Regions from separate parts of the Planotetraspora sp. GP83 genome, predicted to be linked through region 1. Evidence: predicted binding sites of a transcription regulator. Region 1 holds the regulator's gene; the other holds the start of a gene.
What was found. The regulator LexA, encoded in region 1, represses DNA repair genes until DNA is damaged. The targets are predictions, from matches to a motif close to TCGAACANNTGTTCGA.
Positions count from the first base shown of each region.

Region 1 (7,515 bases):
GACTCCATCTGGTCGTCGACGGCGAGGATGAAACAGGCCGACACCTGCTGGGGGGAGAGCGTGCCGACGTTGAACCACACCGGGGAGTTGAAGCTGAAGATCTGGTGGATCAGGGCGTGCTTGAGCTCGTGGTCGAAGATCTCGGCGTCCTCGTCGCCGGCGAAGTAGCCGTGCTCGACACCGGTCCGGGTGTAGACGCCCACGACCCGGTCGACGAGTTGCTTGAGGCTCCACTCGCGCTGCGGCGTGCCGACGGCCCCGCGGAAGTATTTGGTCGTCACGATGTTGGCCGCGTTGACCGACCAGAACTCGGGGAACTCCACGCCGTGCTGCTCGAAGTTCACCGAGCCGTCGCGCCAGTTCGTCATCACGACGTCGCGACGCTCCCAGCGGACCTCGTCGTACGGGTGCACTCCGGCGGTCGTGAAGATGCGCTTCATCTTGAGACCCTTGCGCGCGCGCTTACGGCCTCCGGCCACCGCGCCCCCCGACCCCGTCACGGTGCCGTTCACTTCCGTCATGACTTCCCCCTCCTAGGGCCGCTGGAGCCCCTGGTGTCGGACCACGTGTCTTCATAACCACATCGTCGCGCCGGCCGGTCCCCGGCGCAGGGGGCGTCCTACTGCTCGCTCGGCGCGGTTCGAGCCACCCTGAGCTGCTCGATCTCCGCCTCGAAGTCGGCCAGCGTCTCGAACCCGCGGTAGACCGATGCGAACCGGAGATAGGCGACCTCGTCGAGATCGCGCAGCGGGCCGAGGATGGCGAGCCCCACCTCGTGCGAGGCGATCTCGGCCGCTCCCGTGCCCCGGATGCTCTCCTCTACACGCTGCCCGAGCTGCGCCAGCGAATCCTCGCTGACCGGGCGTCCCTGGCAGGCCCGCCGTACCCCGGCGATGACCTTGTCGCGCGAGAAGGGCTCGGTGACCCCGCTGCGTTTGCTCACCATGAGCAGGACGGTCTCCTGGGTGGTGAACCTGCGCCCGCACTCGGGGCACGTGCGCCGACGGCGGATGGCCGCCCCGTCTTCGGTCGATCGGCTGTCCACGACCCGCGTGTCCGGGTGGCGACAGAACGGACAGTGCATGCCATCGCCTCCCATGAACGCACACCGCAACCACAAGCTGTGGTGAACTTACATCGATGTGACTACTAGATGTTGTGGTCCAACCGTAGAAGTGCCCGTCCATGAACGCAAGTCGAAGCGCCCCTCGCACCCGAAGTCGCTGTTCAGCCAGCGTGTCGCGGCGGAGTGGGAGGCCACCCTCAGGCCGGAGGGTTCCGGGCGCGAGAGACTAGCCGGGCATCCCGCTCGGGAGATAGAGCCGGGTGCCGGGCTGGATGAGCGAGTCGGATAAGCCGTTGAGGTTCATGATCTGCCGGACAAACGGGGCGGGGTCGTCCCCCTCACTGACGGCGTCGGCGATCTTCCAGAGCGTGTCACCCCGCTGGACGGTGACGTACGGCAGGCCGCTCCGGGCGGGCGAGGCGGGGCCACTGGAGGCGGTCACGGCGGCGTGGGTGCCCAGCCAGAGCACGCCGAGCGCGAGGGCCGTGACCACGGTGACCAGCACGATCTTGCCGCGCCGGGTGAGGCGCAGCGGGGGGTCGGGACGTTTGGGGACGGGACTGGGGACCGGTCGCATGACTACCTCCCGGAACTGTTTCCTGAGCTGCGCGGACACAGTCACGAAGAAGATCGGAAAATCGAACACGATGTCGATCGAACTCCCGTACGATGTTGTACACCACGACGCCGACGATTTCGAGGACAATCGAACAATTGTTTGATAATGATCTTGAATCGCGGTACGGTCGCTCTGTGCGACTTGAGGAACACGGATTGAGAGGTGGCATCGTGAGTGACCGAAGTGCGCAAGATCAGAGCGTCGGCGACCTCGCCGTGCGCAGGCGGGACTCGCTTGGTCTCACCCCGAGGCAGCGCAAGATCCTTGAGGTGATCCGCGACTCGGTCCAGCAGCGCGGCTACCCGCCGTCGATGCGGGAGATCGGGGAGGCGGTCCAGTTGACCAGCACCTCCAGCGTGTCGCATCAGCTCACCGCGCTCCAGCGCAAGGGCTACCTGCGCCGCGACCCGCACCGGCCGAGGGCCCTGGAGGTCCGGTTGCCGGGCGAGCCGGTGCTGTGGGTGGATCCGGACGCCGCGGAGGAGGACAGCGGCTTCAACCGCCCCACGGCGGCCTACGTTCCGCTTGTGGGCCGCATCGCCGCCGGTGGCCCGATCCTGGCCGAGCAGAGCATCGAGGACGTGTTCGCCCTGCCGAAGCAGCTCGTCGGCGAGGGCACGCTGTTCCTGCTCCAGGTGACCGGCGATTCGATGATCGAGGCGGCGATCGCCGACGGCGACTGGGTCGTCGTCCGGCAGCAGCCGGTCGCGGACAACGGCGACATCGTGGCCGCCATGATCGACGGCGAGGCCACGGTCAAGACGTTCAAGCGCAAGGACGGGCACGTGTGGCTGGTGCCGCACAACCCGAGCTACGAGCCGATCCCCGGCGACGAGGCCACCGTCCTGGGCAAGGTCACCGCGGTCCTGCGCAAGCTGTAGCCCTGCACCGCTCCGCGGCGGCACCACGTCATCATGGCGTCACCGCGGAGCACTGTGCCAGCTTGCTGATGCCGGCTTACCCCGTGCCAAGCATCACGGCACGATGTTGACCAGCTTCGGGGCGCGGACGATCACGTTGCGGGGCGCCCCGTCCAGGTACGGCTGGACCTTGTCCGAGGCCAGGGCCAGCGCCTGCAGGTCGGCGTCCGAGATGTCCGGCGAGACCTCCAAGCGGTCACGGACCTTGCCGGCCACCTGAACGACCGCCGTGACCGACTCCCGCACCAGCAGCGCGGGCTCCGCGACCGGCCATCCGGCCCTGGCGACCGACGGCCCGTGGCCGAGCCGCTCCCAGCCCTCCTCCGCCACGTACGGCGTGATCAGCGACAGCATGACCGCCAGCGCCTCAGCGGCCTCTCGGACGGCCGGATCGGCGGCGCCGGGCCCCGAGTCGATCGCCTTACGGGCGGCCGAGGTCAGCTGCATCATGCGGGCCACCGCGACGTTGAAGTGGTAGCTCTCGATGAGCCTGGTGACCTCGTCGATCGCCCGATGGGTGACCTTGCGCAGCGCCAGGTCACCGGTGGAGAAGTCCACACTTGGGGCCGAGGCCGCGCCGGCTTCCGTCATCACCCGGAACGCGCGGGCCAGGAACTTCTGCGACGCGGCAGCCGAGACGTCGGCCCAGTCGATGTCGTCCTCGGGCGGCCCGGCGAACAGCATCGTGAGCCTGACGGCGTCCACGCCGAACGCGTCGATCTGCTGGCCCAGGTCCACGCCGTTGCCCAGCGACTTGGACATGGCCTTGCCCTGGTTGATGACCTGCCCCTGGTTCAGCAGCCGCAGGAAGGGCTCGCTGAAGTCCACCATGCCCATGTCGTGCAGGACCTTGGTGAAGAACCGGGTGTACAGCAGGTGGAGCACCGCGTGCTCCTGCCCGCCGATGTACTGGTCGATCGGGCCCCACAGGCGCACCTTCTCGACGTCGAACGGCCCGCCGGTGTAGTGGGGGTCGACATACCGCAGGTAGTACCACGAGGAGTCGACGAAGGTGTCCATCGTGTCGGTGTCCCGCTGGGCGGGGCCGGAGCACTTGGGGCACTCCACGTTGACCCAGTCGGTGGCGCCGGCCAGCGGCGAGACGCCCTTGGGCTTGAGGTCGGCGCCGCGCAGGTCGGGCAGCGTGACGGGCAGTTGGTCGTCCGGGACCGGGACCTCGCCGCAGTCGGGGCAGTGGATGATCGGGATCGGGGTGCCCCAGAACCGCTGACGCGACAGCAGCCAGTCGCGCAGCCGGAAGTTGACGGCCGCCTTGCCGGTGCGGCGCTCGGCCAGGACCTCGATGATCCGCTGGATCGCCTCGTCCTTGGACAGCCCGTCGAGCGGGCCGGAGTTGACCAGGGTGCCCTCGCCCGGCGTGGCGACGCCCGTCTCCCCCGGGTCGGCCAGCCCGGTGTGCACAACGACCTGCACGGGCAGGCCGAACTTCAGGGCGAAGTCGAGGTCGCGCTGGTCGTGGGCCGGCACCGCCATGATGGCGCCGTGGCCGTAGTCCGACAGCACGTAGTCGGCGGCCCAGACCGGGATGCGCTCGCCGTTGACCGGATTGATGGCGTAGGTGCCCAGGAAGACGCCGGTCTTCTCCTTCTCGGTCGACAGGCGCTCGATGTCGGAGAGCTTGGCGACCTCGGCCTTGTAGGCGGCCAGGGCCTCGCGCCGCCCGGGAGCGACGATCTCCTCGGCCAGCGGCGCGTCGGCGGCCACCACGAAGAAGGTCGCGCCGTACAGCGTGTCGGGGCGCGTCGTGTAGACGGTGACCGGCTCGTCGCGGCCCTCGATCTGGAACTGGACGTCCGCGCCCGTGGAGCGGCCGATCCAGTTGCGCTGCATGGTCAGAATGCGCTCCGGCCAGCCGCCCTCCAGCTGTGCCATGTCGTCTAGCAGCCGGTCGGCATAGTCAGTGATCTTGAAGTACCACTGGGTCAGCTCGCGGCGGACCACCTCGGCGCCACACCGCTCGCACCTGCCCGCGACCACCTGCTCGTTGGCCAGCACAGTCTGGTCGTTGGGGCACCAGTTGACCAGGCCGCCCTTGCGGTAGGCCAGGCCCCGCTCGAAGAAGCGGATGAACAGCCACTGATTCCAGTGGTAGTACTCCGGGTCGCTGGTGTGCAGGCGGCGAGACCAGTCGAAGGAGATGCCGTACCGCTTGAACGAGTTCGCCTGGGTCTCGATGTTGGCGTAGGTCCACTCGGCCGGGTGGGCGTCGCGCCGGATCGCCGCGTTCTCGGCGGGCAGGCCGAAGGAGTCCCACCCGATGGGGTGCAGAACGTTGTAGCCCTTCTGAAACCAGTAGCGCGCGACGACGTCGCCGATGGCGAAGACCTCGCCGTGACCCATGTGAAGGTCGCCCGAGGGGTAGGGGAACATGTCGAGCATGTACCTGCGCGGCCTGGTGTCGGCGAGATCGTCGACCGCGGCGAAGGGGTTCAGCTCCTCCCACCGCTGCAGCCACTTGGCCTGCAGCGCCTGCGGGTCGTACACCGGCTCGTCCACTTCCACTCCTCGCGCGGCTGCTGATCGAACATGAAGACGCCTGCTCACAACAGAGCCCCCCGCTCGGCACGAGGGGCAGCCTGCGTTTGCGCGATCTCATGCCGACTTCTGAGATAGCTGCCCAATAAGCAGGGTCGCGGCACGCGGCTCAAGCCTAGCGCAGCCGACAACCAGGTCGGCGACCGATTATCGGCGCTGACGCCGTAAGTCAAACCACGATACGCGATGGTGATAGATCCGTTGTGAGGTCTTCTGTCCCTTTAGTTTACTGTCATCGCTGTGGCCAACCCTTTTCCGTCGTCGGACCTGCCGATGCAGGACCCGCCGACCGACCCCACGGGCGAACAGTTTCGCGCGGCATTCTCCAGTTTTACTGCGGCGGCCCCTACGTCGCATGAGATCATGCCAGGCACCCCCAATCCGGGCATGATCTCTGGAGGTGCCATGCCCTCGGACCACAGCGACCCCCAGAGAGCCACGGCCTGGCCGGAGGTTCCGCCTGCCTGGCCCGAGGTCTCCACGGCCTCCTCCTTCACCCCCACCGTCCGCTCCTTCGTGGAGGCGGGACCGCCGATGACGGAAGCCGGGCCGTCGATGACGGGCGCCACACCGCAGGCCCCGGCACCGCCGTTCGAGGCCCCCCGGCAGCCGTTCCCTCAGCAACCGGCGCAACCGTTCCAGGCTCCGGCGCAGCCGTACCCCCAGCAGCCGTTCCAGAATTCCGCTCAGCCGTTCCCCCAGCAGCCGGTCCAGGCGCCTCCGGCGCAGCCGGTCCCGCCGAGGGCCGATGATCCGTACAAGCCGTTCGTTACGGCGGGGCAGATCAGCGGGCCGAAGACACCTCCCGCGCATCGGCAGCAGGAGCTGTGGAACACGGTCTTCGGGGAGAACTACCAGGCGATCGACGAGTACGAGGACGAGGAGCGAGGCCGGCCGATCTGGCTGTTCACCCTCGTCGGAACGGTGCTCGTGGTCCTGGTGGGCGGCCTGGTCTGGGCGTTCGTCGCGGGACCGCTCAGGTCGGACGACGGCGCGGAGACCGTGCCGAGCCCCGAGGCGAAGCCCACGTTGTCGGCGGCGCCGCCGAAGGCCCAGTCGCAGTTCCCCGCGCTGCCGAGGTTCAGGGGCACGGCCTCGCCGGTCAGCGGGGTGGTCACCGACGAGGCGGCGGGCATCACGGTGTCCCAGCTCGGCGGCCCGTGGCAGCTCGACAAGAACGCGCAGGACATCAAGACGAAGTACGGCTACGCGACCCGGCAGTTCGTCCCGGCCGGGATGACCACACGGGGCAAGCCCGAGTTCGCCCAGGTCCTGTCGGGCCCGCTCCCGCAGCCGCTGGCCACGCGGTACACCTCGCCGGACAAGCTCGCTCCGGTGATCAGCTCCGTCATGTTCCAGGCGCGGCAGACGATGTTCCCCAAGGGCAACAAGGTGACGAAGGTGGCGCAGCAGCGCCTGTCCCGCAACGGCCTGACCGGCCTGATCGCGGCCTACAAGGTCGAGGCCGACAAGGAGGAGACCACGGTGTTCGTGGCGGCGGTCAACACCGGCGCGGACTTGCCCGCGATCGTCTACATGGCCGTCCCCGCGCTCAAGGACGACCTGCTTCCCGACATCAACACGGTCTTCAAGTCGATCCGCCGAGCCGGCTAGCGCGGGTCATCCGGTATCAGAACTCGCACCGCATGTGCTTGGTGCCGTTGATGAAGCTGGAGAACAGCCGCTCGGGCTCACCGGTCTCGATCCGCGGAACGCGGCGGAGCAGCTCGCCGAACATCACGGTGATCTCCCTGCGGGCGAGATGGGCGCCCAGGCAGAAGTGCGGCCCGGGGCCGCCGAACCCGACGTGCGGGTTCGGGGCGCGGAGGATGTCGAACCGGAGCGGGTCGTCGAAGACCCGCTCGTCCCGGTTGGCCGACCAGTAGTAGAGGACGACCTTCTCGCCCCGCCGGTACAGGTTGCCGTTCATGACGTGGTCGCGGGTGACCTTGCGCCGCATGAGGTTGACCGGCGCGGCCAGCCGGACGATCTCCTCGACCGCGCCCGCCGCGCGGCCCTCGACGTCCTCCAGCCAGAGCCGCTTCTGGCCGGGGTTGAGCGTGAGCAGGCGCATGCCGTACGAGATGGCGTTGCGGGTGGTCTCGTTGCCGGCGACGACGAGCAGGATGAAGAACGACCCGAGCTCCTGCGCGGTCAGCCGCTCACCGTCGATGTTGGCGTTGACCAGCGAGGATGTCAGGTCGTCCGTCGGGTTCTCAAGCCGGTGGGCGGCCAGGTCCTGAACGAGCTGCTGGAGCTCCATGCCCGCGGTGACCAGCGCGTGGGCGATGTCCTCACGGTCGCTGACGTACTCCGGGTCCGAGGCGCCGAGGATGATGTTCGACCGGTCGAAG
Region 1 covers NZ_JBGCBZ010000032.1:63,994-71,508, reverse strand. Annotated here, with positions in the region: gene ABH927_RS31405 (vitamin B12-dependent ribonucleotide reductase) at 1-521, opposite strand, end outside; gene nrdR (transcriptional regulator NrdR) at 620-1,084, opposite strand; gene ABH927_RS31395 (LysM peptidoglycan-binding domain-containing protein) at 1,293-1,643, opposite strand; gene lexA (transcriptional repressor LexA) at 1,853-2,566, shown strand; gene leuS (leucine--tRNA ligase) at 2,660-5,122, opposite strand; gene ABH927_RS31380 (hypothetical protein) at 5,567-6,775, shown strand; gene ABH927_RS31375 (cytochrome P450) at 6,792-7,515, opposite strand, start outside.

Region 2 (7,515 bases), on a different contig from region 1:
TCGTACTCGTGGTTCTGGAACCCGACGCCGTCGATCGGGACCCCGCGCTGCTTGAGCCGCTTGACCAGGTTGTACAGCGCGTCCCAGCGCTCGCCGTTCGCCTCCGCGCCGTACTCGTTGAGGAACAGCTTGGCGCCCGGGTCCACCTGGTGGGCACGCTGGAAGGCCAGGTCGATGTACTGCTCGCCCATCGACTTGAACCAGGGGCTTTCGGGGCGCAGGCCCTGGTGGCCGTTGGTGTAGTCGGCGTCCTCGTCGGACATGGGCTCGTTGACCACGTCCCACTCGGCGACCTTGCCCTTGAAGTGCCCGGCCACGGCGTCGATGTGGTCGAACATGGTCTGCTTGGTGGCGTTCTGCCGCATCCAGGCGGGCAGCGCCTCGTGCCACACCAGCGTGTGCGCGTGCACCTTCATGCCGTTCGCCTGGGCGAAGGCCACCAGCGCGTCGCCGTCCTCGAACGTGAAGACGCCCTTACGCGGCTGGACGAACTGCGGCTTGAAGTCGTTCTCCGGGGTGAGCATGTCGAACTGGCCGCCTGCCAGCGCGCGGTAGCCCGCGTCGGCGAACAGCGGGGCGCTCGCCAGGGCCGCGCCGATGTCGATCGGACGGGGCAGGGCGGCGGCGCGCCTGCGCAGGGAGTCGGCGAGCACCGGCTGGGCCAGCGCGGGGGCGTCGGCGACGGTCAGGTTGTCGCCGCCCTCCCCCTGCGCGGTCAGCGAGACGAGCGTCCAGCCGCCGCCCACCTCTGCGTCCGCCCCGAACCAGATCAGGCCCTTGAAGATGCCCGGGTTGCCGAGCGTGCCGACCTTGGCGCCGTTGGCGTAGAAACTGAAGGTCTGGCCGACGCCGCGCACCTCCACGGTGACCCGCCCGGACAGGCCCGACCCGTACGACTTGGTGGTCGCGGGCTTGTCCGAGCCGCCGTTCCAGAGGCTGACCGTGAGCTTCCCGCCCTTCACCCCGAGGCGGAGCGACGCCGGTTCCTGCCGCCACTCGTCGTAGATGATCGGGACGCCGCCGTAGAGCTGCAGGTACGCGCCCTTGTCGCCGACGCCGTCCATGACGGCGGTGACCCGGAAGTCGCCGTCGGCCTTCAGCCGCGGCCCGCGGAGGTTGACCGGCGGATCGGCCTGTCCCCCTGTGCCGTTCACGTCGACGATCCTGCGGTCGAGCGGGGTGATCCGCACGCCGTCCGGCTGGACCTTCGCCCCCGCGAAGTGGCTCCAGTCGTGCCCGGCGATCAGGTCGTCGGCCGCCGCGGCGGGGCCGGCTAAGGACACGACCGCGGTGAGGGTGAGCAGGGCAAGCCCTGCGGCTCGGAGTTTCATGTGACTGCCTCCTTGTGTTGGGGGGTGCGGGTGGCGGTGGCCTCGGCGATGAGGCGGGTCGCGACCTGGCGCCAGGCGAGGTGCGACGCGCGTGCGAGAGCGCCGACCAGTACGGGGGCGTCGCCGAGGCCGGAGACGGCGATTCTGGGCGGGCGCGGGAGCAGGCCGCCGAGCGCGGCCTCGATCGTGGGCAGGATCTCGGCGCAGGCCAGCCCGATGCCGCCGCCGAGCACGACCAGCTCGACGTCGGCGACGCGGGCGAGGTCGGCCACCCGTACGGCGATGCGCCGCGCCTCCTCGGCGAGGATCCGCCGGGCCAGCTCGTCGCCCTGCCGGGCGGCGGCGAAGATGTCCTCGGGAGTAATGCGCAGGGACGAGCCCGCCTCCGCCGCCCAATCGGCCGCCCAGCCGAGCAGCGCGTCGGCCGACGGGCTGTCGGGGGCCACGAGGCTACCCGGCGGAGGGTTGTCGATCTCACCGGCGGCGCCGCTGTGGCCGCGGTGCGGGCGGCCGCCCAGCACCAGCCCCGCGCCGACGCCGGTGCCGACGGACAGGAAGGCGAAGTCGTTGACCCCCCGCCCGTGCCCGGCGGCCTGCTCCCCCAGAGCGGCCAGGTTGATGTCGTTCTCCGCGACGGCGGAGACCCCCAGCGCCGAGGTCAGCTCGGCGACGATCGCGAACCCCTCCAGCTCGGGCGGGTTGCTGTCGCGCAGGATCCCTTCCTGGGGGTCCACCACTCCGGGGACTCCCGCCACGACCAGCTCGATCGGGACGTCCTCGGCGAACTCGTCCCTGATCCGGGTGATCGCCGCCATGACCGTCTCCGGCGCCGAATCCCCTATCCGGACGTCGTGCCTGGCCCGCATGGTGCCGTCCAGGTCGGCCAGCGCGCCTCTGACGAAGCGGCCGCCGATGTCCAGTCCGAGCACACAGGCCACGTCCGCGGCGGGGGCGAAGTAGACGGCGCCGTAGTGGGTCTTCCCGGGCGGCTCCGTCTCCCTGACGAGGCCGGCCGCGATCAGCAGGTCGAGCGCGCTGCTCACGGTGGGCTTGGTCATGCCGGTACGCCGCGCGATCTCGGCCCGGGAGAGCGGCGGATCCCTGCGGATCGCCTCCAGCGCGACAGCGGCATTGGTCTCGCGCAGGGTGCTCAGGGTGGCATGGCTGCTGTGCATGCCCCGCACTTTAGTAAAGAGCTTTAACGAAAAACAAGTTAAAAGTCTTTACCAATTTGCGGACAGTCTCGTCCGGGCGGCTGCCCTCGCCATGGCCCCGCCGTACGTCCAGGTCGTCTCTACATCGGGAACGCGGCCGCGTCGTTGCGGAGAGCCATGATCAATAATGTGGCGATCAACGTGGCGATCAACAGCCAGCTCACCACGATGATCAAGGTGGACCGGCGTGGCCACTGGCGGGCGCGGCCGGCCGCCCGGCGCCGCCCGCGCTGCCGACGCTCCACCCGCTCGTTGAACGACTCGAGCCTGGCAGCGAGTCTCGGGTCCTCATCGGTGAGGTGCCGCTCGATCATCGCCAGCATCCGCTCTTCGTCCTGCGACCAGGCCATGGGGCACCTCTCCCAAGACGCAAGGTGTGTGCCGACGTTCTGCCCAACCATGAAGATCATTAGCCGTATCCAAGACCCGGTATTTACCGCGCGTTGTGAGTTGCGATCTTCATCGAACTCGCGTTCTAATCATGTCATGCGCTGGGACAATCTGCGTCTGACCGATCACGGTCAGCGCGACGAGGCCCTCCCGCTCTTCGCGCGCGGGGCGGTGACGAGGACCTTCGACACGCCGGAGTTCCGGGGCATCACGTTCTACGAGATCCACGCCCGCTCGGTCATCAACCGCGTCCCCGGCCAGAGCCGCGTGCCGTTCGAGTGGACCATCAACCCCTACAGGGGTTGCAGCCACGCCTGCACGTACTGCTTCGCCCGGAAAACGCACGAATATCTGGACCTCGGATCGGGCGAGGACTTCGACTCCAAGATCATCGTGAAGGTCAACGCGGCCGAGCTCGTCCGCAAGGAGCTCGCCGCGCCCAGATGGGCCGGGCAGCCCATCGCGATGGGCACCAACGTCGACTGCTACCAGCGGGCCGAGGGGCGATACAAGCTCATGCGCGGCATCCTGACCGCCCTGCGGGACGCCGCCAACCCGTTCTCGATCCTCACCAAGGGCTCCCTCATCCTGCGCGACCTCGACCTGCTCACCCAGGCGGCCGAGGTGACCGATGTCAGCACCGCCGTCTCGGTCGGCTTCGTCGACGACGCCATGTGGCGCGCGGTCGAGTCCGGCACACCGCACCCGCGCAAACGGCTGGAGGTCTGCGCCGCCCTGACCGAGCACGGCATCCGCTGCGGCGTGCTGATGGCCCCGATCCTCCCCTACCTGACGGACTCCCCCGCCATGCTGTCGGAGACCGTACGGCGGATCGCCGAGGCCGGCGCCGCCTACGTCGCCCCGATCGCGCTCCACCTCCGCCCGGGCGCCCGGGAGTGGTTCATGGCGTGGCTCTCCAGGGAGCACCCCCGGCTCGTCCCCCGCTACATGGAGATGTACGGCAGGGGCGCCTACGCCCCGAAGGCATACCAGGAGCGGCTCGCCCAGGAGGTCGCGGCGCTGGCCCAGCGGTACGGCATCGGCCGGTCGAGCTCTCACGACGCCCGCCGGATCCCTCAGCGCCCGCGGCCCACCAGGGCCTCCGCGCCGGAGCAGCTCACCCTTCTGTGACCCCTAGCCGATACCGGTTTCCCTCGACGAGGGCCTCACGGACAATGAAGCGTCAGAGGGCACGGGCGGGAGGAAAACGCGGCATGGATCAGCAAGACCTTCGGCGGCGGTTCGGCACACTGACCACCGCCCACCTGGCGGACGCCTGCATTCGCGCTCAGCTCCCCGTGCGCTGCGGGCCCGCGCTCCTGCGCGCCGTGGTGCCCGGCGGCCGCCTCATCGGGCGTGCGTCCCCCGCCCGGCACGCCGGCAGCGTCGACGTCTTCCTGGAGGCGTTCGAACGGGCGGAGCCCGGCGACGTGCTGGTGGTCGACAACGGCGGACGGCTCGACGAAGCCTGCGTCGGCGATCTCGTCGTCCTGGAGGCTCAGGCGGCCGGGCTGGCGGGCATCGTGATCTGGGGGCTGCATCGCGACACGGCCGACATGAGAGCCATCGGACTGCCGGTCTTCAGCCTGGGAGCGATCCCGACCGGCCCGCTGCGCCTCGATCCCCGTCCCCACGACGCGATGGACTCCGCCACCGTGGGCGACTGGACCGTCAGCCGTGACGACCTGGTCCTGGGCGACGACGACGGCGTGCTCTTCGTGCCCGCCGCCCGCGCCGCGGACCTCTTCAGGCTCGCGGAGAAGATCCGCGACACCGAGCGACGCCAAGCCGACCGGATCCGCGCGGGCGACTCCCTGCGCGGCCAGGTGCGGTTCGACTCCTACCTCGCCCGCCGCCGGGAGACGCCTTCCCTCACCTTCCGCGAACACCTGCGAGCCGTGGGCGGCGCGATCGAGGAGTGACCCCCAACTCGTCGCGTCACTCCCCGCCGGCCCGGACCTCCCCGATACCATCGGCAGGCGTGGAGGACTTCGTCCGGGCGCACACCAGGCTCGCGGCTGTGCCGTACGTGCCGGAGATCCTCCTGCACCAGACTCCCTCCCTCCCTCCCCCGCCGGCTGGCCGCGAAGCATCCGGCGACCAGCCCGACGACGAGGACTCCCCTGATGACCCCGGCGGCGAGGCGCGGGACGGCCAGCTGTACGCCATCTGGGAGCGGACGGGGCGATTGCCGTTCTGGGCCTACGCGTGGGCGGGCGGGCAGGCGCTCGCGCGGCACGTGCTCGACCATCCCGAGCTGGTCCGGGGCCGGACCGTCCTCGACCTCGCCACCGGATCGGGCCTGGTGGCCATCGCCGCCGCCCTCGCCGGAGCCGCCCGGGTGACGGCCAACGACATCGACCCGCACGCACTCGCCGCGACCGCCCTGAACGCCCGCGCCAACGGCGTGACCGTCACGCTCGTCGAAGGGGACCTGCTCGGCCGCACCGCCACCGAGGACGTCGTCCTCGCGGGGGACGTCTTCTACGAGAAGCCGCTGGCCCGCCGGGTCATGCCGTTCCTGGAGCGAGCCCGGGGCGTGGTCCTGGTCGGCGATCCGGAGCGAGGGTGCTCCTACCTGCCCGCGGACCGCTTCGAACGCGTCGGCGTCCATACCGTGCCGGCGCCCCTGGAAGACACCCCGCGCAAGCGCACCACCATCTGGCGCCTCGTGTGATCCAGATCACAACAACATCCACGCTGTCTGCCACGTCACAGGAAAGGGGGACCGACGACTACATGAACGGGGCATGATTTGTCGTTTTCACGCCGTGCCGTGCTGCGTGCACCGGCCAAGGCGCTCGCCAAGGGACTGCTAAAAGCACTCGAGGCCCGCGACCGGCGCCGAGCCCGCACCGCGCCGCCGCGCAGCGGCCGCGAGGTCCGCATCCTGTTGCTCCACGCGAACGGCATGGGCGGCACGATCCGGACGGTGTTCAACCTCGCGGGACACCTCGCCCGCACCCACGACGTCGAGATCGTCAGCGTGGTGCGGGAACGCGAGACGCCGTTCTTCCCCGTTCCGCCTGGAGTGCGGATCCGCTACCTGGACGACCGGTTGCCCAGGCGTAGAGGTCTGCTGTCGCGCTTCCCCAGCAGGCTGGTTCCGAAGGACGAGGCGGCTTACCACAGGTTCTCCCTGCGGTCCGACCTGAAAGTGGTCCGCTACATCCGCTCACGCCGCCAGGGCATCCTCATCACCACCAGGCCCGGCCTCAACCTGATCGCCGCCCGGGTCGCCCCGCCCGAGATCATCACGATCGGGCAGGAGCACGCCAACCTCGCCTCTCACGAGCCGGGGGTGCGCGCCCGGATCCGCCGCCGGTACGGCAGGCTCGACGCCCTGGTCACGCTGACGCGGGCCGACCTGCGGGATTACGAGCGCGTGTTACGGGAAAGGCCGGCCGTGCTGGCGCAGATCCCGAACGCGGTGACCCGCCTCGGCGGCGGCCCGTCCCCTCTCACGGACAAGACCGCCGTCACCGTAGGCCGCCTGAGCCACGTCAAGGGCTATGACCTGCTGATCCGCGCCTGGGCCCACGTCGCGGCTCGGCACCCCGACTGGACTTTGCGCATCTTCGGGGACGGCCCGCGCCGCGCGAAGCTCCAGGAGTCGATCGGCAGGCGCGGCCTCACCGATCGCGTCTTCCTGGAGGGCTCCGTCGAGGACGTCGGGGCCGAGTTGGAGAAGGCGTCCATGTTCGTGCTCAGCTCCCGGCGCGAGGGCATGCCGCTGGTCGTCCTGGAGGCGATGAGCAAGGGCGTCCCGGTGGTGAGCTACGACTGCCCCACCGGCCCGGCCGAGCTGATCACCGATGGTCACGACGGGCTGCTCGTCCAACCCGGGAAGATCCACGCGATGGCCGACGCCATCTGCGCGGTCATCGAGGATGAGGAACTGCGCGGCCGGCTCGCCGCTCACGGCCTGGAGACCGCCGCGGCCTACGACCTCGACGTCATCGGCGCCCGATGGGACGAGCTCCTCACCGCCTTGGTGGAACGCCGCGCCAAACGGGCGACCGGGCCCGAACCCACGGCCAAGCCCACGAGCGCGGACACGCGTGAATCACGGACGAGGATCGGGGTTGCGGAACATCGGAACGAAACTGGCGCCAAGCTCCCGGACTAATTGACCTCCTCTGGTCCGTGCTCGTGCCGAGCCTGATGGTTGGCGTACTTACGAGCCGCGAACCCATGTGCTTCGGCCAGCAACGTCCGGACGGTCTCCAGCGTCGCCTCGCCCGGATTCACCACGCACACCCAGTGCTGTGAGGCATAGATCGGATGCGGCATGACCGTGTCCACCGCCGCATGGTCGAACCCCGTATCCAGCACGCCGTCCGCGTCGCGTCGCGTGGGCGCGGCGCCGAACCACGCGGCGTACGTCGCCTTGGTCAGCCCGATGTTGAGCCGGTAGGCGTTTGGCCTGTTCAGCTTGGAGACGGTGTCGTAGTGATCGCCCGTCACGATCGTCACGAACGGGAGCTGACGCTCGGCAGGGAGATCACCGTCTGGGTCGTACATGAAGAACGTGTCGCCGGAGCTCTCGATGGCCTTGACCCCGTCGAAAGCCCCGCAGA
Region 2 covers NZ_JBGCBZ010000001.1:115,032-122,546, reverse strand. Annotated here, with positions in the region: gene ABH927_RS00545 (endo-1,4-beta-xylanase) at 1-1,331, opposite strand, end outside; gene ABH927_RS00540 (ROK family transcriptional regulator) at 1,328-2,506, opposite strand; gene ABH927_RS00535 (DUF3040 domain-containing protein) at 2,626-2,895, opposite strand; gene ABH927_RS00530 (Rv2578c family radical SAM protein) at 3,032-4,066, shown strand; gene ABH927_RS00525 (RraA family protein) at 4,150-4,857, shown strand; gene ABH927_RS00520 (methyltransferase) at 4,917-5,612, shown strand; gene ABH927_RS00515 (glycosyltransferase family 4 protein) at 5,712-7,064, shown strand; gene ABH927_RS00510 (DUF6194 family protein) at 7,061-7,515, opposite strand, start outside.
Region 2: the regulator LexA is predicted to act here: its motif matches at 3,008-3,023, upstream of ABH927_RS00530 (Rv2578c family radical SAM protein).